Regions from separate parts of the Sphingobium sp. B8D3A genome, predicted to be linked through region 2. Evidence: riboswitches for the same ligand, from Rfam matches in the RefSeq annotation. Region 2 holds a riboswitch; each other region holds the start of a gene.

What was found. A riboswitch is a leader RNA that binds a small molecule or an ion and turns the genes downstream of it on or off. The one in region 2 is predicted to bind cyclic di-GMP.
Region 1: another riboswitch for cyclic di-GMP. It lies ahead of M2342_RS02560 (DUF4402 domain-containing protein); the one in region 2 lies ahead of M2342_RS06845 (autotransporter domain-containing protein).
Region 3: another riboswitch for cyclic di-GMP. It lies ahead of M2342_RS03755 (hypothetical protein); the one in region 2 lies ahead of M2342_RS06845 (autotransporter domain-containing protein).

Annotation. Positions count from the first base shown of each region.
Region 1 is NZ_JAOQOS010000001.1:518,770-526,009, forward strand. It holds gene M2342_RS02555 (FAD-dependent monooxygenase) at 14-1,093, shown strand; cyclic di-GMP riboswitch class I at 1,615-1,691, shown strand; gene M2342_RS02560 (DUF4402 domain-containing protein) at 2,041-2,484, shown strand; gene M2342_RS02565 (hypothetical protein) at 2,504-3,076, shown strand; gene M2342_RS02570 (hypothetical protein) at 3,111-4,058, shown strand; gene M2342_RS02575 (hypothetical protein) at 4,075-6,726, shown strand; gene M2342_RS02580 (DUF4402 domain-containing protein) at 6,858-7,240, shown strand, end outside.
Region 2 is NZ_JAOQOS010000001.1:1,492,258-1,499,497, reverse strand. It holds gene M2342_RS06845 (autotransporter domain-containing protein) at 1-5,849, opposite strand, end outside; cyclic di-GMP riboswitch class I at 6,041-6,115, opposite strand; gene M2342_RS06840 (pyridoxal phosphate-dependent aminotransferase) at 6,395-7,240, opposite strand, start outside.
Region 3 is NZ_JAOQOS010000001.1:841,586-848,825, reverse strand. It holds gene M2342_RS03780 (efflux transporter outer membrane subunit) at 1-89, opposite strand, end outside; gene M2342_RS03775 (efflux RND transporter permease subunit) at 107-3,283, opposite strand; gene M2342_RS03770 (efflux RND transporter periplasmic adaptor subunit) at 3,409-4,668, opposite strand; gene M2342_RS03765 (hypothetical protein) at 4,665-5,069, opposite strand; gene M2342_RS03760 (TetR/AcrR family transcriptional regulator) at 5,395-5,997, opposite strand; cyclic di-GMP riboswitch class I at 6,169-6,246, shown strand; gene M2342_RS03755 (hypothetical protein) at 6,386-7,240, shown strand, end outside.

The DNA of each region.
Region 1 (7,240 bases), 970 kb from region 2:
AAGCGCGGAGCGGATGAGCGACATTCTGATCGTCGGCGGTTCGCTCGCCGGCCTCATGACCGGCCTCGCCTTGTCGCGACATGGCTTCTCGATCACGTTGCTGGAGCGCTCGACCGATACCGACCGGACCGGGGCAGCGCTGCAGGTCGGCTATGGCTTGCTTGAGCAGTTGACCGGGCGTCCTCACGCTACGGGCGCGCTCGCGACGGGCGTTCAGGCATGGCAATCGGTCTATCGCGGTCTGCGCGCAGCGGCGGACGAGGCCGGCATTGTCGTCCTGCAGAACGCCCGTGTGGAAGCGACGGGAGAGGCGGAGGATCGGGCCTGGGCAAGGACCGCCGATGGTCGGCGGTTCGACGGCAAGGTGCTGGTCGGCGCGGACGGCTATCAGAGCGTTGTGCGGCGGCAGGTCAGTCCGGAGCGTCCGGATGCCGTCTTCGCGGAGTATCTGGCCTGGGTCGGCTTTGCCGAAGAGTCGGCGCTGTCTGTCCGCTTTCCGTCCAATCTGGAGTTTCTCGAGTCCGAGCCCTATGTGCTTCTCGGCTTTCCGCTGACAGCCGCCGATGGCAGTCCGGAGCGTGGCCGCCGCCGGGTCGGCTGGGGCTGGTACGACGCCGGACATAACGCAATCCTGCGTAGAACAGGGGCGGTCGAGGGCCCGTTGGCGCGGCATTCGCTGCGCCCGAGCGACATGCCGGATGAATTGTTCGACGAGCTGGCCGCACTGGCGCGCCGGCACTGGCCATCGCCCTGGCGCGACGCGATCCTGGAATGTATCGCCCGCAAAGCGGTGCTCGGCACACCGGTCGTGGAATATTGTCCGGACCGCCTTGTCGCCGGCCGCATGTGTCTGGTTGGCGACGCTGCCCATGTCTGCACGCCGATGACAGGCAATGGCTTTGCAACCGCCGCGCAAGATGCTCTCACCCTCGCGCGCTGCCTCGACCCGGCGGTCCTGCAGGCCGACCCCAAAGCCGCACTCGCGCGATATGAAGCGTCCCGGCTACCCGAGGTGCGCCGACTGGCCCGGTCTGGCCAGCAGGTCAGCCGGAATTTCGTGGGCTCTGTGGTTGAGGCGGTTGCTCTGACATAGCGGTGGGCCGGTAGCACGAAGACCTTTTCAAGCCTGCCTTTCGTCGCCCTCCGGCATTGCGCCGACATCTTGAGGCAGCGGCCCACCGCAGAAGCGCTTAGATGAGAACCGACGCTTGGCAGCGTCGCGCGCTCCACGCCCTGACAGGCGAAGCGAGGGGAGAGGAGCCCAAGCGGCGTTTTTCGCGGGAGGGGCCTTGGCATTTAGCCCGGATGTGTAATTCGTCGGGATCATAGCGACGGCAACGAAATACATTCTCATGGAATTCGGTTTGGCGCGAGCTAACCGCATCGTCGGTTCGCTTCAGTCCGCGAAGTTCTTGGCGTTTTGCTTAGGCTCTGATGACGCAAACCTCACGTTTATTTCATTGAAAACAAACGCGCTCCTAATCCGGCTACTCGATCTGCGGTTCAACATGGGAGTAGTCGCACAATTCTCCATCTGGTCGTTCACCACATAAGCGTTGACTGCGTAGCGTATAATAGTTAAATCAAAATTTACCTAATAGCGCCCGAGATTCTCGGTCGAAACGGCAAACCATCGGCGACGATGGGACGCAAAGCCTCCGGTCCCTCACAGGGATAGCGGGGTTACCGAAACGGAGAACTATTGTGGACCTGTCGTCCTCGCGCCTTCCAGATCCTTTACGCCCTCGTCGGGCGACGGCCCGTCTTTGGCGACGGTCAGCAAGCACCAGTACCGATCATCACGTGATCCAGTCGCTTGCGACTGGCTCGCCAGATGCACGCGCTTGCAATCCAAAGCTCCGCGAAACGCAGTCGCCCGAGGGACTCTAAGGTAGGCGGAGTCTAATATTTTCCGATTAAATTCATGTGCATATCAAGTAAGAGAAAGACATCGTCATGTTCGTGAACTTGAAGTCTATCGCGACAATTGCGCTTCTGGGTTCCATCCCGGCGGCAAGCTACGCTCAGTCCTCAGCATCTGTGTCGACCACGGGTACAGCCCGGATCGTTCAGCCGATCTCGATCGCAAAAACCAGCGACCTTGCGTTCGGCACGATCGTGAAACCCTCGGTAGCAGGGACCAACACGGTCACTGTCGATGCCTCGACGGGCAATCGCAGCCTGTCTGGTTCCGGCGACGCCGTTGCCGCTGGTGGCACGACGTCGCGCGCCGCCTATACGGTCTCGGGTGAAGGGGGGCAGACTTTCTCGATCTCGGTGCCCGCCAGCTTCTCCATGACCGGTACGCCCGGCGGCACGATCACCGTCACCCTGACGCCGAGTGCCGCAACAGGCACATTGTCCAGCTCCATCGGCACAGCTGGCACCGCGACCTTCGGCGTCGGCGGTAGCTTCTCCCTGCCCAATACGCAGGCCTCTGGCAATTACTCGGGCACCTTCACGGCGACCGTCGCCTACAACTGACCTGTGACAGGAGCGTCTCGTGACGGTCTCATCATCCATCCGGATGGGAGCGCGCCTGTTGCTGGCGACCGCTCCTGCGCTGGGAGCGCTGTGCCTTTGCGCGGCGCTTGCAGCCTCACAGGCGAACGCGGCGGAAGCGAATGCGAAAGGCCAGGTTTCGATCGTGGAGCCAGCTTCGATCACGCAATCGGCGAAGGACATTGTTCTGCAGCCGGTGCTGGTTCTTCAGTCGAGCCTCCGGGTCATGATCTTGTCGCCAGGGCCGCAGTCAAACGAGAGCGACCAAAACACCGGGCTTTCGATGGCCGCTCCTATTCAAATCGCCGGGGGCAGCAACCAGACGTTTTCGCTCCTGGTCTCAAAAGCATTCGTCCAGCCAGGCGCAGGGGGTTCGCTTAGTGTCCCGATGGCGACGCTGAGCGATGATAATTTCCCGTCCTTTGAAGCCGGCCCCTCGGGTTTCGAGGATGTCCTCATGGGCCGGCTGAGCGGCGATGGCCTTCTGTCTGTTCCTCCATTTCTTTTGAAAGCGCTGCGCGACAGCTACGGGCCCGACGGCGGGCCTTTGCTGGTCCTGGCGCAATATGAATGAGCGAGAGACGCCGGTGATGACTCTCCCAGGCGTCGTGACGCGTCTCACGCGATCTGCGAACCAACGCAAGAGCATCGCTATCGCTATCGCGTTGGTCGCTGGCGCCTTCCCATCCGCTTTTTGCACTTCCTCTTCTGCCCAGCCTGCGACGACAGAGCAGGCCGGCGGGAGCGCCAGCCTCAACATCAATCCAAAGCGGATCACCTTTGATCGGCTGGGGCGGACGTCGAGCATATTCCTCTTCAACCAAGGGACTGCCGCCGGGGTATATGACATCAGCTTTGTCGACCGGGTCATGTTGCCCACCGGTCAGATCCGCCCGACGGATGAAGCAGACGGCGCGCCGGAGGTGAGAGACCTCAGTGCCAAGCTTCAATCCGCGCGTTCCATGATGCTGGTGACGCCCAGGCGCGTGCTGCTCAAGCCGGGGATGGGGCAGACAATCCGTCTTCGTGCAGGTGGCACCGGCGACTGGCCCGCCGGCGAATATCGCACGCATCTGACGGTGACGGCGGTGCCGCCACCTGACACGGGCCTAACCGCCGATCAGGCTGCGAATGCTGAGCCCGGTGCTGTTTCGTTCCGCATCGCATCTGTTCTTGGGATTTCCATCCCTGTGATCGTGCGTATCGGCACGCCTCAGGTTGAGGCCGCGATCGAAAACACACGGTTCACGATGGAGAGCCCTGGGCCGGGGTCTGAGCTGAACAGCCCTATGCCAGTCGTCACTTTTGACCTTGTGAGGCGTGGGCCGAATTCCCTTTTCGGCGATATCGAAATCCGAAAGGCGAAGGCGCGCCGTGAGGACGAGCCGTTGGGTGTCGTGCGGGGGATCGGTGTCTATCCTGAGATAGAGCGGCGACAGGTAAAGATCGCTCTGCGCTCTCATCCGCAGCGAGGCGAGCAAATCAGCGTCGTGTTCACCGACCAAGATACAGCTCCGGGGAAGATACTTGCGCAGAGCCAGATCTCCTTGCCGTAGCCTGTGGATTGGACTGATGCTCATGATCGCCACTGCTCAGCCTACTCCTCTTTGGGCGGACAGCGGCGAACTGGCCGCTGACGATACTCAACTTTTGCTGCTTGAGGTTGTCCTTGACCGGGCATCTTTATCGGATGCGCTTCCCGCACTTCAGGTGGGCGACGATATCGTTCTCATCCCCGTCGGCGCGCTGACGCGCCTTCTCGATCTGGATGTTCAGGTTTCACCGGCAGATGGGAGTTTGACGGGGCAGGTGGGCCAGGCTCGCCAGTCCATCTTCCTTGATATTGCGTTGGGTGAGGCGCGGGCGGGCACGGCGCGCATCATTCTGAAGCCGGGTGACGCGCTGCAAGACAGCGGCGACATCTACCTGACCGTTTCCCTGATGGAACGGCTGCTCCCGGTTCGAATGACATTGGATGTGTCGGAATTGACGCTCAATCTCGAGGCTCGAGAAAAGCTGCCCGTGCAGATGCGGGCTGAGCGGATGGCGCAGGGAGGGGGCATCGCGCATTCTGGCGCTGTCCTGGAGCCGGTTCTTTCGGTGGCGGCGCCAGCTGGCATGCTGTCTTTTCCCGCCTTCGATGTAACCATGGATTTGGGCTCCGATACGCGTGGGCAACCCTTTCAAAGGCGGTTCGACGTGCGGGCTTCGGCCGCACTCTTGAACGCCGGGTTTCAAGGTTATCTCGCCTCCGACGATCGTGGGAAGCCAGCTCTGGCGCGGTTGCTTCTTGAGCGGCGTGAGTCGAAGGGCGGCTTGCTGGGCCCCCTGCAGGCGACCAGTGCTTCCTTGGGCGATACATTCCTGCCGGCCCTCGCACTGGGCCCCAGAAGTGTTGCCGCGCGTGGTTTTGCGTTTTCGACCCGGCCTTTGGAGCAGGCGAGCATCTTCGAACGTGTCGATATTCGCGGCGAACTCCCGCGTGGGCATGACGTCCAGATTTATGTGAACGACATCCTGAGCGGTGCGCAGTCGACGGCGGTCGAAGGACGCTACGAATTTGACGATGTCCCGCTGGTTCGTGGCCTCAATGTCATCCGCATTGTGGATTATGGCCCCAATGGCAGCCGGACCGAGACCACCCGGGTCATTTCCGTCGGCAGTGGACAGGCCGCTCCCGGAGAACTGATTATCGACTTTGGCATTGGCGAGCAGGGCAAGACCCTCGTTGGCTTCGAAGGCTCGCAGGAGCCATCCGTGGGCGCTGGGCGGCTCGTCGGTACGCTGAATGTGCTGTACGGCTTTTCCGAAAGCTGGACAGGCGCGGTCGGTCTCGCGCGCTATTCGTCCACGCAGGATGCCGCGCGCTTCCTCCTCTCGGCCGGCGTGCGAGGTTCGGTATTCGGCCTGGCTGTTCAGGCCGATGCAGCGCGAGACAGTCTGAGCGGATATGCTGCTGCCGTGGGCATCGCGGGCAAGCCGTTCGGGATCGCATCGACGATACGACGCGCCGAATTCCGAAATGGCTTTGTCGATGACGCCGCCCCCCATGGTGGTGACGGGCGCGCTCTGCGATCTGGAACCGAAGCAACTTTCGACTTTGGCTTGAAGGCCGGAAACCGCTCGATCATTCCGGTGGCCTTGCGGATCGGTCAAGACGCCTATGTGGACGGACAGAGCGCCGTGTATGGGACATTGAACATGTCGCTTCCCGTTGCCCGTGCGCTGGTCTCTGCCAGCTGGGATTATAACCGCGTGACCGGGCCAGGGGCTCAGAACCGATTGACCGGAAATGTCTCGGCGTCTCTCAATCCGGGCTATGACTGGCAAGTTCGCGGCGGGTTTGACTATGATGTGCAGCCCTCTCTTCAGGCCCGATCCTTTAACTTGGCTGTCGACCGAAGCGTCGGAGAAGGCTCCTCCCTGCGGCTCGCGGCCGGACAATCATTTGTAACGACCTGGGATACGACGGCGGAAGCGGGATTGAGTGTCCGCTTGCCGATAGCCGATCTTACCTTCAGCGCGGATTATTCCAGACCCCGAGGGGACTGGAGCGTCGGCATCCAGCTAAGCTTCAGTCTGGCACCCAATCCATTGAGCAGGCGCTATGCTGTGCGGCGCTCCGGGGCGGCATCGGGTGGGAATCTGGCGTTCGAAAGTTTCTTCGATTCCGATGGCAACGGTCGACGAGATCCGGGCGAATTGCCTGTATCCGGGCTCAAGCTGAAAGGCGGGACCAGGGAGGAAGTCACCGACGCGAACGGCCGAGCGCTGGTGACCGGCCTGGGATATGGCCCCTCCGCCCGAGTCACGATAGGGCTGGATGATGTGGATTTGCCCTATGTCGCCGTCCCTCCCCAAATTGTGGAATTTGCGCCCGTCCGGGGCAAGGTGGCGGTGCTGGCTTATCCGTTCAAGCCGGTAGGGGAAGCGCTTGTCCACATCGTCTTGCGGCAACCGACTGGCAAGCTCGTGGGCCTGTCGTCCGTGCGCGCTGCGCTTGTGGGTGAGGATGGCACGCGGAAGGAGGCGGTTTCCGAGTTCGACGGCAGCATTTATTTCGAGAGCCTGCCTCCGGGCACCTATGATTTGGAACTCGATCGCGAGCAGGCCGGGCGGTTGGGCATGGCCATGGCCGCGCCGGTCTCCGTCATCATTCCGGAAGCGGGAGGCATGGCTCCGGACGCGAACGCAACCGTCATTTTCGAAGGGACAAGGCATTGAGACATGCGACCGCATCTGGGGCGGCGCGCAGCGCTTGGCCCACCAGGCAGCCGGCGCCGGTGCGGCGGCTGCGCACACTGGCAGCGACTTGTGCGGCAATGCTCTGGGTGGCGCTTCCACAAGGGTCGGCGTTGGCCCAGTCTTTCACAGTCAACACTATCACAACGAACACGCCGAACTTCGGCAATGTGGCGGCGGCGGCGAGCGGCGACACCGACTTCGCCATTACGACGAGCGGCGCGGTCTCCTCGGCGGCGGGCAGCGGGGGAAATATCGCCTCGGGCACCAAGTCGGCCGCCACCGTCACCATCCGGTGCTCGGGCGGCAGCGCGTGCACGAGCGCGACGGCGATCGTCCGCCTCTTTTCGCTGACGACGATCAGTGGCCGGGCTCAGAAAGTGAAGAACTTCACCGTGGCTTCCGGCACTGCAACGGTGGGCGCTGTCACCACGAATCCCGATGGCTCGATCACCTTTCCCCTGACCGGCTTCTCCTCAACGAGCAGCCGCACCTT
Region 2 (7,240 bases):
TCGCCAAAGCTGCGCAGCCAGGCTGCCGAGACGCGCGGGCTGAGCACCGTGGTGGCGCTGACCGGCACTGCGCCGCCCAGACGCAGACCCAGGGTGGTGTAGGTCACATCGCGGGTGCTGTCCGTGACGCCCAGCGCGGTCAGGGCGCTGCCCGTCTCGGTGAAGGCATCGCTCTTGAGATGGACATGGGTCACGCCGGCAAAGGGCTCGGCCGTCACCGCGCCCAGCGGGAGAGCATAGCTCACCTCACCGAAGGCAGAGGCGCTCCTGGCATCATAATCGCCCGCCAGCGCATCGTTGACGCCCAGGAACGCCACCTTGCGCGTCCCGTTCACGTCGAGCCAGCTATAGGAGGCGCCGATCCGGGCGCGCAGGGCGCCCCAGCCACCGCCGGCATAGACCAGCGCGCTGTTGCCGTTGACCGTCGCCTCACTGCTGCGCCCATCGACCCGCACCTTGTTCTGCTCATGCGCAAAGGCCACGCCCAGACGCCAGCCACCAAGGCCCGTATCGACACCGGTGATGAAGCCGAAGGTGCTCTGCGTCGCCTTGATCGCATTGCCATTGCTCTTGAGCGTGCTCCACGCACCGATGCCCTGGCCCCAGACCGCCGTGCTGCCATCACGCAGCGTGCGGGCCGACGAGCCGGCACCGGCCAGCGTGCGGCTGACCACATCGGCCTGCTCCATGCGGCCGATCACCATGTCGCCAAGCCGGCGGGTGCCGTCCACCATCAGCGTGCCCGCGGTCGCCCACAACTCGCCCGACAGCGCATCGAACGCGCGGACGGCGCCGGCTTCCTCAAGCTGCCCCGCCACCGCACGGGACAGGCTGGCATTGTCGTCACTCGCATCCAGCGCGAGGGCCACGGCCAACTGGTTGGGCGTCACCGCCACGCTCTCGAAGCTGCGATTGTTGCGCGTCAGCACGAGCCTGACATTATTGGCGTCATAGCTCAGCTCAGGCGTCAGGAACGGCAGATCGACATCGGTGGCCGCAAACTGCCCGGTCACCCCGCCCGCGGCCGTGATGATCGTGTACTCATTGCTGAAGCGATAATTGCCTGCAGCCGCCAGCACCGAGACCGTGCCGCCCTGGATGGTCGCCGTCCCGCCGACAATCAGCTTGTCGCTCTCGCCCTCGGCATTGACCTCCACCTCATAGGTCGAGCCTGCCTGGAACACGACATTGCCCGCTGCGGTGAGCGTGCCGATCGAGTTGCCCGGCAGCAGCGTGCCGCCATTGCCGACCACGATATTGTTCACCTGCCCGCGACCGCCCAGGGCCGCATCGCTGCCGACCGTGATCGTGCCGCCCATCGAGCCGTTCACCCGCGTCACGATGCCCTCGAGGTTGAGCGCACCGGTGAACGAGCCAAAGCTCTCGCCGGTCAGGTTGATGCTGACGGGCGCGCTGGACGGACCGTTCAGCGCAATCGTTCCGCTGCCGCTGAAGCTGCCGCCGAACAGCGTGTTGCTGCTCTGGTTGACGGTCAGCGTGCTCGTGCCCAGGCTCACCGTCCCGCCAGCGCCGCTCAGGCCCGCAACGGTCTGGTCGGTGCCACTCAGGTCAAACTCGCCATCGTCCACGACCAGATCGGTCGCGCTGTCGAGCTGCGCCAGCAGCCGCACCCGGCCCGCCTGCACCACCGTCGATCCGGTATAGCCATAATCGCCCGAGAGCAGCAGCGTGCCCTCGCCCTGCTTGATCAGGCTGCCGTTGCCCGAAAGAGCGCCCGTGTAATCATAGTCTGCAACCTGATTAAAGATCAGCGTGCCGTCGTTGGTCGTGCTGGCGGTCAGCTCGCCATTGCGGACGCCATCGCCAACCTGCAACGTGCCATTGGCGTTGACGGTCACGGCACCATTGAGCTTGCCCGTGAGCAGCAGCGTCCCGGCATCAACCTTCGTCTGGCCAGCGAACGTGCTGCTATCGCCGGCCAGTACCAACCGGCCCGACCCGGCGTTCACGATCGTGCCGTGCCCGGTGATGCTGCCGCCATAGCTGGACACATCGCTGCGGTTGAACACCAACGTGCCGTTGGCGTGGACGTCGCCAACCAGCGTACCGGCCGTTCCGCCGTTACCGATCTGCAGGGTGCCATCCGCCGCGATCGCGGTCGAGTTGGCATTCATCACGTTGGCCAGCACCAGCTTGCCGCTGTTCACGTTCAACGCGCCAGTATAGGCGCTGCCATCGCCGGTCAGCACCGTCTTGCCCGCAAGAACATCGACCACGCCATTGCCCGACAGACTGGCGGCAAGTGCATAATCGATCCCGCTGTGGTTCAGGACCAGCTTGCCAGCCCCGGCACCGAACTGAATGCCCTGCACGGCGTTGATCACACCAGCCGCCTGGGCCGCACTGCCTGCCGCCGCGCCGATGCTCAGCGTGCCGGTGGAGCCGGCGCGATTGCCGATCTTGATCACCTGGGCGCTGAGGTCTGCGCCATCGGCCAGGGTCAGGACGCCGGCCCCCTCGGCACCGATATAGAGGCCTTCCTCTGTCCGGATCGCCGAAGCTGCGCCGCTTACCGTTACGCTGCCGCTCGAGGCGACATCATTGCCGATGTAGACGCGCACCGCCTCTACCTTGCCGCCGTCCGAGACCTCCAGCGTGCCGCTGCCAAACAGGCCGACATTGATGTAACCTGCCCAGTTCGTCAGGCCATCATTATAGGCGCTCCAGGTCGAGCCAGCGCCGGTCACGATCATGCTCGCCTGCGATCCCGTGAGATTGCCCAGCGTGCCCTGAACCGCGCGCAATGTGCCGCCATTGGAGATCGAGATCGTCGACTGTGCGCCCGCCTCGTTGCCGGCAATGAACAGCCCGCTCATGTCCCAGACCGAGTTGGCACCGCTGATGTTCGCCGCGCCTGTGGAGCCGCTGACGGTGCCCACATAGCCATCCGTGCTGGTGACCCGACCGCCCTGCGCGATGTTGAGCGTTCCTTCGCCGACGTTGCCGACGTAGAGAATGCCGTCATTGGTCCACGTGCTGCCCGCGCCGCTCACGGTAGCCGTGCCCTGACCGGTCGACTCCCAGCCAATGATCGCACCTTGCGAACTCGCCGAGGCGCCATTGCTGACCATGAGCGTGCCCTCGCCAGAGATGCCGATACCGATGCGACCGCTGCCGATCTCAAGCGTGGAGCCTGCTCCATCGACGCTGACGCTACCGACAGCGGACTGAGCCCCACCGATTCGCAGGGATTCGCCGGTGACCCGGCCGCCCGCCTCGATGGTCAGCGTACCGCTGCTGCCCTCCTGGCTCGCCACATCGATCAGGGCGGCTGCCGACAGCAGGGCGCCGTTGGAAACCGTGGCGGTGCCCGTGCCGCTGTAGCCGACCCGCATGTTGCCGGCGTAACCGTTACGGGCGAGAACACTGTAGGTCGTGCCTTCGCCGGTGAGGGTCAGCGTTCCGCTCGAGCCGGTGTCGACGCCAAGCGCGCTGGTGTAGGACGTGACTTCTGCGCCGCCGGACACCGTCACATTGCCCTGGCCAACGGTGTCGTTGCCGGTGCCGCCGATGTACAGGCTGAGGCCGTTGCGCCACACCGTGTCGGCACCGTCGACGATCATCGTCGCCGTGCCGGACCCGTTTCCGCCGATATAGCTGCCGTCAGCCTCCAGCAAACCACCGTCGGTCACCGAGATGCTGCCCTCATCCGCACTGAACCAGCCATCGGCCGAAACCCAGTCGGCCGGCAGTTCGGAATGCAGCGTACCGACCCGAAGCGCCGACCCTTCACCGCTGACGCTGATCGAGCCGCCCGCGCCCATGTAGATGCTGCCATTCACCGTCTCGACCGAGCCGCCATTCATGATGGTCAGCGAACCGGAGGAGTTGGGGTCACGGCTGATCTGTATGGAGCTGGAACTGCTCCAGCTCCCCTCGCCAGAGACAGTGACGGCCCCGGTCGTTCCTCCCATGCCGATCAAGCCCTCGGTGGAATTGAGCGTACCGCCGCTCACGATGTTGAGCGAAGCAATTTCGGCGCCGCCCACGGAGACCGAAGTCGTGACGAGGCTGCCAGTCAGGTTAAATGAACCGCCGGTAACATCCAGCGCGCCATTGAAGGGCGAGCCGTTACCGGTGAACGCGAGCACGCCTTCGCCCGCCTTGACGAACGTCCCTCCGCCGATCAACTCGCCAGCGAACACGGTGTCGCTGCTCTGATCGAGCACGAGCACGCCCCCGTCGGTGCCGACGAGGCCTGCTTGCGCGACAGTGAGCGAGCCCAAGGTCACCTCATTCTGCGAACCACCCACGCCCAGCACGCCACCTTCGACGACATAGTCCTGGCCAACGCCGAATGCGCCATTGCTGCCTGCGTTCAGCGTCCCTTCCTTGACTGTCCAGCCGGTCGTTCCTGTCCCCGTGAGCGTCCAGGTGCCGTCCCCTACCTTCACGAATTCATCGAAATCATTATACTGCACGCCAATCAGGCCGGCATCGAATGACGAGTCGACGATGCCGCCCAGGGCCAGGGTGTTGGTGCCGCTCGCGATATCCGCATCCGCGACGAGACCGGTGATGCTGGAGCCGGCACGCAGTTCCAGTGTCACGTCGCCGGCACCCATCAGAATGGCGTGGCCGGACGAAGCCCCCCCTGCAATGACGCCCGAGTTGATGATTGTGGTCGGCGCATTGTTGGTGACGATAGCGGTTTCACCCAGGATCGACCCGGAATTGGTGATCTGGACCGTGCCGCTGACCGCGTCTGCATCCACAGCCGCGCTTTCGCCATTCGCCTGCAGCGTTCCACTATTGTCGATGACGACATTGCCGACCGGTGTGCGCGCCTGAACGGCGCTGCCGGACCTGGCGGTGACGGTGCCGGTGTTGGTGATGGTGATGGCGCCGGAGCCTGCCTCATCCGGATCGAAGCCCGCTATGGCAAGAATACCGGTCTCGCCTTCTGCAAGGCCCCCATTGGTGATGGTGATGTCACCGATCTGCGAGGCGCCCTGGATCGCCGGCCCGGACTCCGATGTCGCGATGCCCTGCTCCTGATTGTCGATCACCACTTCGCCGTCCGGCGTCCAGGCGACAAGTGCCTGATTGTTGACCGACGATACCGAGGCATTGTTGGTGATCTTCGCAAGACCGTTGTAATTGACGACGCGGATGCCCGCTGCCTGAGCCTGCACCTGGCCGGTGTTGGTCACCGTCACCTCGACCGGCTCGACATCATTGTAGCCGCCGTCGGCGTAAATCCCGCGCTGCGTGAAGTCTGCGGGGTTTACCGTTGGGTTGACCGTGATGGCACCGCTATTGGTGACGCTCACCGACCCAGCGTTGGTGGTCGCGGAAATGCCGTTGGTGTTCACGCCGGAGACGGTCAGCGCCGCATCGTTCTGGATCATGATGTCACCCGCAACCTGGTTGCGCACCCAGATGCCACCGTTGCCACCCACGCTATCCACTGTGACGTCCGGGCCCAAGGTGACCGAAATGTCGTTCCGACCCACGATATTGGAACTGACGTTTACGCCGCCATTATTAGTGGTGCTGATCGTGGAATTGGTGATGAGGAGCGTCGAGGTAATGTCGCCAGGGATTGTGTTATCCCACGTATAGTAGCTCACGCCATCGACTGTGATGCTCTCCTCGACCTGTGCGCCATTCACGGTGAGGCTGGTATCGCCTCCTTCAATACGAGCCTTAACCAACGACGTATCGCAGAAAAAAAGCGTGACATCACCCGTCACTTCGCAAACTCCGGTATCGGCCTGCGCGACCGATGCGCCCGCCAGCAGCCCCGCGATACCGACACTGCTGAACAGACCTGCCTTGAGAGCCTGCCGAACGGCGCTGCGCGTTTTGATTGCCTTACCCTGCATTACGAAATCCCCTCGTGTGGGCCCACCGCCCAGATGATGTGAAGGGCAAACCGCCATGCAGGTGCGGTTCAACGGGATTTGAGACAGGGATCGAAGCGCGACGACAGGGAGCGCAGCCTGAGGTTCAAACGAACCCAATGACCTTCTCACAGCAGGCTACACACGATATCCGAAAATGCTCTGTTTCATCCCCCGGTAGCCCCGCTACCCCATTGGGGCCGGAGGCTTTGCGTCCCGCCGTTACCGACAGTTTGCCCTTGTCGAAGGCAACGAACGCCCGTGGGGCGGAGCCGTCATCTTCAGGAGGAATATTAACGTTAGCTGAGCGGCAGCGCAACAAAAAAGCCCGGCCTTGTCGAGATGGCGCGCATGCAGATCGGAGCCATGCAGCTGATTTGTCGTGTGAAAATTGTCGCCCTCGGTCTGGAGCGGGGTCATAACCGGCCGTGTTAAGCCGATAACTATAGTTAACTTCAACGCAAGCACGACGTCGATTGCGCTGCATCCGTTGCTCTAAAATATGGTTGCCCCCCGCGACGTGATCGTTACAGCCGTCGCTGGTCGGGCAACCACGCCGAAAGGCGCCGCACTGCCTCTTGCACTTCGGCTTCCGTGATCGCAAAGCTCAGCCGGATGAACCGATGGCCATTGACCGGATCATGGTCGAGCCCCGGCCCCATGGCGAGCCCGGTTTCCAGGAGCAGCTTCTTGCAGAACGCAGGGCTATCATCGGTAAAGTCGCTGACATCCGCATAGATGTAGAAGGCGCCATCCGGCGGCGCGATGCGTCGCAGACCGAGGGCTGGCAAGGCGTCCAGCAGAATGTCCCGGTTACGGGCATAAGTGGCGCGATGCGCTTCCAGCTCTGACGTGCAGTCCAGCGCCGCCAAAGCGGCATGCTGACTGATCGATGGCGCGGTCAGGAACAGGCTGCCCATATAGGCGCGTGCCCGCTCGACCATGGCGCGCGGCACATAGAGCCAGCCGAGCCGCCAGCCGGGCATGCAGTAATATTTGGAGAAGCTGCTGACGATCATCGCATCCGGTGCGAATTCCCCCATCGAGCGGCAAGGTTCGCCATAGCTGAGGCCATGGTAGATTTCGTCCGAGATGATCGCGACGCTGCGCTCCCGGCAGAGCCGCGCAATCGCCTCCAGTTCGGCAGGCGCGATGATCGTTCCGGTGGGGTTGGCCGGGCTGGCGACGATCACACCCTGCGGTGCCGGATCCAGCGCCGCGAGCGCGCGCGCCGTCAGCTGAAAGCGCGCCTGTTCGCCGCATTCGATCTCGATCGGCGTCATGGCGAGCGCGCGCACCGTGTTGCGATAGGCGACATAGCCCGGCCGGGCCATGGCGATCCGATCACCCGCCTTAAACCGGGTGCTCAGCGC
Region 3 (7,240 bases), 650 kb from region 2:
GGCGTGGGGGCGACGTAGTCCGGCCCCACCGCGCACGCTGAAAGCGCCAGCGCGGAAACAAGAGGTGCGAAGATGCGATGAGCAGTCATGATAGGGTCCTCCTCACTCACTCGGCGGGGGCCGGCACGGCATCGCCGCCGGACCGCCCGCGCAGGCGTGCGATCCGGTCGCCGAGCGCGCGGCTCACGACGTAGAAAGTGGGCGTGAAGATGAGGCCGAAGATGGTGACGCCGGCCATGCCGAAGAACACCGCTGTGCCCAGAGCCTGCCGCAGTTCCGCGCCTGCTCCGGTGGCCAGCACCAGCGGCACCGCACCCAGGATGAACGCAAAGCTGGTCATCAGGATCGGCCGCAGGCGCTGCCCGGCGGCGTGGACGGCGGCATCCAGCGTGCTCATGCCGTTCTGCTCGCCCTGGCGGGCGAACTCGACGATGAGGATCGCATTCTTGGCAGCCAGCGCCACGAGCACGATCATGCCGATCTGCGTCAGGACGTTGTTGTCCATGCCGCGCAGGTTGACTCCCACCAGAGCCGCCAGCACCGACATCGGCACGATCAGGATGATCGCGAGCGGCATGACAAGGCTCTCATATTGCGCCGCCAGCACCAGGAAGACGAGCAGCACGGCGAGGCCGAAGACGAGGCCTGCAGTATTGCCAGCCGTCTTCTGCTGATAGGCGATGCCGGTCCACTCATGGCTGAAGCCACGCGGCAGATTGGCATTGGCGAGTTGCTCCATGGCATCCAGCGCCTGGCCCGAGGATGCGCCGGGCGCGGTATCGCCATCGATGGCGACAGCGGGCGCCAGATTGTAGCGCTGCACCCGATACGGCCCGGTCGTATCCCGGAAGGTGGCGATCGAGCCGATCGGCACCATCTGGTTATAGTCCGAGCGCGTCTGCAGGCTGGCGATATCCGCCGTGGTGCGCCGGAAGGCTTCGTCCGCCTGCGCGGTCACCCGATAGGTGCGGCCAAGCAGGTTGAAGTCATTGACGAAGGCCGAGCCCAGATAGATCTGCAGCGTCTCGAACACCCGCTCGGGAGGCACGCCGAGCATCTGCGCCTTCTCGCGGTCGATATCTGCGAAGATGCGCGGCGTCGCAGTGTCGAAGAAGGTGTAGACGAACGAGAGTCCGGGCGTCTGGTTGGCCGGGCCGATGACGCTGTAGGCCGCCTGCTCGAGCGCCTTGTAGCCGGCGCCCTCGCGATCCTGCACCATCAGGCGGAAGCCGCCCGCCGAGCCGATGCCGCGGATGAGCGGTGGCTTGACGATCATCAGGCGCGCCTCGCTGATGTCGGCGGTCGCCTTGCGGGCTTCCTCCATTAGCTTGTCGATGGTCTGGCCCTTGGCGGCCCGCTCGTCGAAATCATCGAGCACCCAATACGCCGCCGACGAGCTGGCGTTGCGCGTCTCCGAGGCGCCGTCGAAGCCCGAGAGCATGACAGCGTTGGTGATGCCCGGAATGGGCAGCATTCGCTCCGCGACCTTCTTCATCGCCGCATCGGTGCGCGCGGTGGAGGAGCCGGGCGGCAGCTGGATGATCGTGAAGAAATAGCCCTGGTCCTGCGCCGGGATGAAGCCCGACGGCGTGTAAACCAGCGCAGCGACGGTCACCGCGATCAGCCCGACATAGGCCGCCATGATCTTCTTGGGCTGGCGGACCAGCCGCGCGGTCAGGGTCGCATAGCGGGCACTGAACCGGTCGAACCCGCGATTGAACGCATCGCCCGCCCGCTCGGTGAGCTGGCGCCAGCGCGGCGCGCCCTCCGGCAGGGCATGGCGGTGCCGCAGCAGCAGCGCCGCGAAGGCGGGCGACAGGGTGAGCGAGAGGACCAGCGAGATGATCGTCGCAGCCGAGATGGTGATCGCGAACTGCTGGTAGAAGGCGCCGGACATGCCGCCGATAAACAAGGTCGGCACGAACACGGCGCACAGCACCAGCACGATGGCAATCAGCGCCCCGCCCACCTCATCCATGGAGGTGCGCGCCGCCTGGAGCGGAGTCATCCCGTTCTCCAGATTGCGCTCGACATTCTCGACCACCACGATGGCGTCATCGACGACGATGCCGATGGCGAGCACGAGGCCGAACAGCGACAGGTTGTTGATCGAATAGCCCATGCCCGCGAGCACCGCGAAGGTGCCGATGAGCGAGACCGGGATCGCCAGCACCGGGATCAGCGCCGCCCGCCACTTCTGCAGGAAGACGATGATGACGAGCACGACGAGGATCACCGCCTCGACCAGCGTCTTCACGACCTCGTCGATGGACTTCTGGATGAACTCGGTGGGGTTGTAGACGATGCGATATTCGAGGCCCTGCGGGAAGTCCTTGGCCAGGACGTTCATCTCGGCCTTGATCGCCTCGGCTGCGGCCAGCGCGTTCGATCCCGGCATCTGGAAGACGGGGATGATCACGCTGTCCTTGTCGCCGAGGTAGGCCGACGTGCCGTAATCCTCGGCGCCCAGTTCGACACGGGCGACATCGGAAACGCGGACCTGCCGGCCCTGATCGTCGGTGCGGATGACGACATTGGCGAACTGCTGCGGATCGGTGAAGCGACCCTGCGTCTCGACATTGAGCTGGAAGGCCGATCCGCCCGAGGGGGGCTGGCCGAGCGTGCCGGCCGCAACCTGCACATTCTGCTGGCGCAGCGCGGAGACGATGTCGCCGGCCGTCAGACCCAGCGCCGCCGCACGGCGCGGATCGATCCACACGCGCATGGAGAGATCGCGCGAGCCGAACAGCTGCACGTCGCCCACGCCCTCGATGCGGGCCAGCCGGTCCTTGATGCGGGTCTGCGCGTAATTGGAAATATACTCGCGATTGAGCGAGCCATCAGGCGAAATGAGGTTCACCACCAGCAGGAAGTCCGGCGAGGTCTTCTTGGTAACGATGCCGAGGCGCTGCACCTCCTGCGGCAGGCGCGGCTCGGCAATGGCGACGCGGTTCTGCACCAGAACCTGCGCCTCATCGAGGTCCGTGCCCTGCTTGAACGTGACGGTAACGACCACGCGCCCGTCCCCCGTCGATTGCGACGAGAGATAGAGCATGTTCTCGACGCCGTTGATCTCCTGCTCGATCGGGCTGGCAACGGTTTCCGCCACGGTCTCGGCAGAGGCGCCGGGATACATGGCCGAGACGGTCACCGTCGGCGGCACCACCTCGGGATATTGCGAGACAGGCAGGAAGAAATAGCTGATCGCGCCGATGATCGTGATGATGACGGCGATGACCGCCGCGAAGATCGGCCGGTCGATGAAGAAACGGGACAGACGCATGAGGAGCTCTCCTCGGGGCAGCGCTCAGAGCATGTCCGGGTCAGGCGGCTTCACCTGACGGCTCGGACATGCGGAAAGCAAAAGGGACCGGATCAGGATCGGCTTCAGGCGAAGCCGATCCTGATCTAGCGCGTAAAGGTGGCCTGGCCGGACATCAGCGCGGTGGCGGCGGCAGGCGTCGCCGGCTGCGTCTCAGGCGCAATGCGGCCTTTGCGGACCTGCACCTTGCCGCCGGGCATGGCGAGCTGGGTGCCAACGATCACCACCTGATCCGCGGGATCCAGCCCGGCCCGCACGACGCGCAGGCCATCGACAACCGGCCCAAGCTCGATCGGCTTGGCGGCGACGGTGCCATCCTTGCCGACGACGAGCAGCGTCTTGCGCGCCTGATCGGTCTGCACGGCGGTGTCCGGCACCAACAGCGCGCGAGTGGCAGAGCCGGTGGAGAGCCGCATATTGCCGAACATGCCGGGCGTCAGGAACAGATCGGGATTGGGCAGCACGGCGCGGGCGCGAATGGTGCCCGAGCGCGGATCCAGGCCGTTGTCGGTGAAATCGAGCTTGCCCTTCCAGCGATAGGCATTCTCATCCTGCAGCTTGATCTCGACCGGCGTAGCGTCGGCATCGGCATCACGCTTGGTCTTGAGGAACAGCGCTTCGGACCCCTCGAAGGTGAAGTAGATCGGATCGAGCGCGTTGATGGTGGTGAGCAACGTGCCGGATGCGCCCTCTCCCGATGAGGCGAGGTTGCCGGGGTCGATCCGCCGATCCGAGATGCGGCCGCCAATGGGCGCGCGCACGGTGGTGAACTCAAGGTCCAGCGCGCGACTGCGGGCACGGGCCTGCGCACCGGCCAGCGCAGCCGATGCCGCCGAGACGCGGGCACGGAGCCGGTCGACCTCGCTCTTGGAGACCGCTTCCACCGCCACCAGTCGTTCGGCACGTTCAAGATCGCTGCGGGCCAGCGCGAGATCGCTCTGGGCCGTGGCGACACCGGCACGCGCCTCGGCCAGCGCGGCCTGGAAGGGGCGCGGATCAATGGTGAAGAGCGGCTGGCCGGCGCGGACCATCTGACCGTCCGTGAAATGCACGGCCGTGATCTGGCCGGAAATGCGCGGACGCACCTCGACCGCGCGGCTCGGCTCGAACCGGCCGACATAATCGTCCCACAGCATAATCTCGCGCGCGAGCGGCGCCGAGACGGTGACGGTGGGCGCCGCCATCGCGGCCTGCGCCGGGGGCGACGGGCGCATCAGCGCGTAACCGCCGGCAATGGCGAGCACCGGCAGCGCCACCCAGGCGGCACGGGTCAGCGAGCGCCGCCGCGTCGTGCCACCTTCGATGGGCGTGGCTTCCGCCGGGCTGAGTTTCTTGAGCATGTTCATGCGCGGTTCCTCCGCTTGATCGACAGACGCAGGGCCCCGATGTGGCGGAGCAGCGTCTCATATTGATGGGTCGTGTAGCCGGCCTCGTAAAAGCGACCGAGCTCGGACGGGGCGATGTTGTAGCCATGGTGCCAGCTCAGCACCGCGATGCGTCGCAGCGCTTCGAGGCGCGCGCTCGCCAGCGGCATGGCCCGGCGGAAGCCGAAAACGAGGCGCAGCAGGCGGCCCAGGCGGCTCTCCTCGCGCAGCGAAGACAACCCGTCTTCCCGCGCCAGGCGGACAATCGTCCACTCGACCGGAAGGAGGTGGCCATCCTGCACCTGAAGGCTTGCAGCCTCCGATGCAGTGACACCCGGGACCATCGCCCGTGCCCCGCCATCTCTCAGATCCAGATATGCCATCACCGTGTCTCCTCCTGCTTCCCCGGCAGGCACGACGGGGCAGCCCCGGACAGCCAGTGCTGCCGGGCGCGCGCATCGCGGATGCCAGGGATCGATCCGGGAAAGACGGTGCGCGACCGGCGCGTCCGTCCCGAAACCAGAACCTATGAAATTGCTGTCAAATCAAGTCGGGCAAGCAGAACGCGCCCGGCCAAGCCGCACGCACCCCCATGCCTTCTGTACTGACTGGTATATTAATCGGATGTTCAGGCGTCAACCCGGTTTTTTGTACCGACCGATATTTTATTTTGCAGCGCGCAAAATCGGTCTTGGGTCCCCAGGCGCTTCAGCGGCTAGGCCACATCCCCATAGTCGTCTCGGCAACGCGCTCCAGCTCCTCCCGTGTGGTGCCGGAGCCAGCCAAAACCGCCATGCCCTGCAAAACGGCGATGAGATATTTCGTGATCGCTTCCGCATCGGCGGGCCCGACAAACTCGCCCTCGTCGATGGCGCGCTGCATCCGGGCCACCAATGCCCGCTTCACGGTCTCGCCGCGCTTGAGCACTTCCTCACGGATCGATTGCGCTTCCGCGCCACAGGCGGTGACGCTGATCACGCTGAGGCAGCCGGTGGGCTGGCCATTGCCGGCAATCGTGGAGAGCGCGCCATCGAGCAGATGCTGCGCCACGCCGCGCGCGGTGGGCATATCCAAAGCCGGACCGATATAGGCCAGCTTCTCCCGCTCGTAGAGATCGAGCGCCTGCCGGAACAAGGCCTCCTTGTTGCCGAACGCGGCATAGAGACTCGGGCGGGTGATCCCCATCGCGTCCGTCAGCTCGCTGAGCGACGCGCCCTCATAACCCTTTGTCCAGAACACACGCAAAGCGGCCGCAAGCGCCTGCTCGCAGCAAAATTCGCGGGGCCGACCCCTGATGGCGGTCTGTTCCATATCGGACGGTATAGAATTCCTCGACGGGGTTGTCGAGTCCGGTGCGACGAAGGGAGCCAGGACGGTCCCGCTCGAGCGGCACGTTCTCCCAGGCATGATAAAAGTTAAGTTCAGACTCTTTTCCATGAACCTTTTCCAGAGCTTGACATTTCAAGCGCAGGATCACTCCGATCCCGATAATGGCAAAGCGGTGGTGACGCCGTGACGCAAAGCTTCCGGCCTTGGGTTCAAGGTAGCGGGGTTGCCGAAGGAGCCGAGGTCGGAGCTGTGTGTGCGTGTCTACGCCTCGCTCTGGCTATGATCGCTCCACACCGCTCCGCGCTACGTGGGCCTGCCATCGGATAGCTCCGTCTCCAGCCCGGCTGCAAGCCTGACAGGAGATGACGCAATGGCTCAGGTTCTTTCCACGACGACATTACGATCCAACAGAACGTCACGACTATGCCGGGCCATGCCCGCCATAGCCGCCTGCTCCGCGCTCGCCATGCTGCTGAGCGCCTGCGAGACCAGCGGTTATTCCCGCTACGCCAATGTCGGCTCGCCGGCGCCCGGGTCGGGCGGCAGCAGCGATGGCGGCAGCAACAATGGCGGCGGCGGCACTGACACGGGCGGCGGGAACACGGGCGGTGGGAACACCGGCGGCGGGAATACCGGGGGCGGCGGATCGGCCGATGGCGGCGGCAGCACCAGCGGCGGTCTGGCTGGAGGCGTCGTCACGCAGGTCTCCCCGGTTCTGGCGACGGCCGGCAACGCCGTGCTCGGCGTCGCGGACGGCCAGCAAGGCGTGACCACCCCCATCGCCGCTGCCTTGCCAGTCACGCAGCCCGTAACCGGCACGATCACGCGGGTGCTGCAGGACACCGGCACGGTGCTGGTCGATGCCGGCGAAGGCCGCACGCTGCTGCTGCAAGGCGCGCAAGGCGTGGTCGGCGATGTCGTGTCCATCGACGTTGGCGGTCGCACCGTAACCAACGGTCTTGACGGCACCGCAGGCGCGATCGGCGTCGGCGTGCTCGGCGACACCCAACCGACGGGCACGCTCGCATCCGCTGGCGTGCTGAACGCAGGCAATACCGCGCTGGCGACCGTGAACGGCATCGCCGATGTGCGCGTGACCAACATTACGGCGCCCACCGGCGGCATTTCCGACAATCTGCTGAATGTCGCGCTCGGCGGCAATCAGCTGCTGGGGAGCGGCGATCCGGCGCTGGTCAACGCCAATGTGCTGCCGAACGGCGCGTCC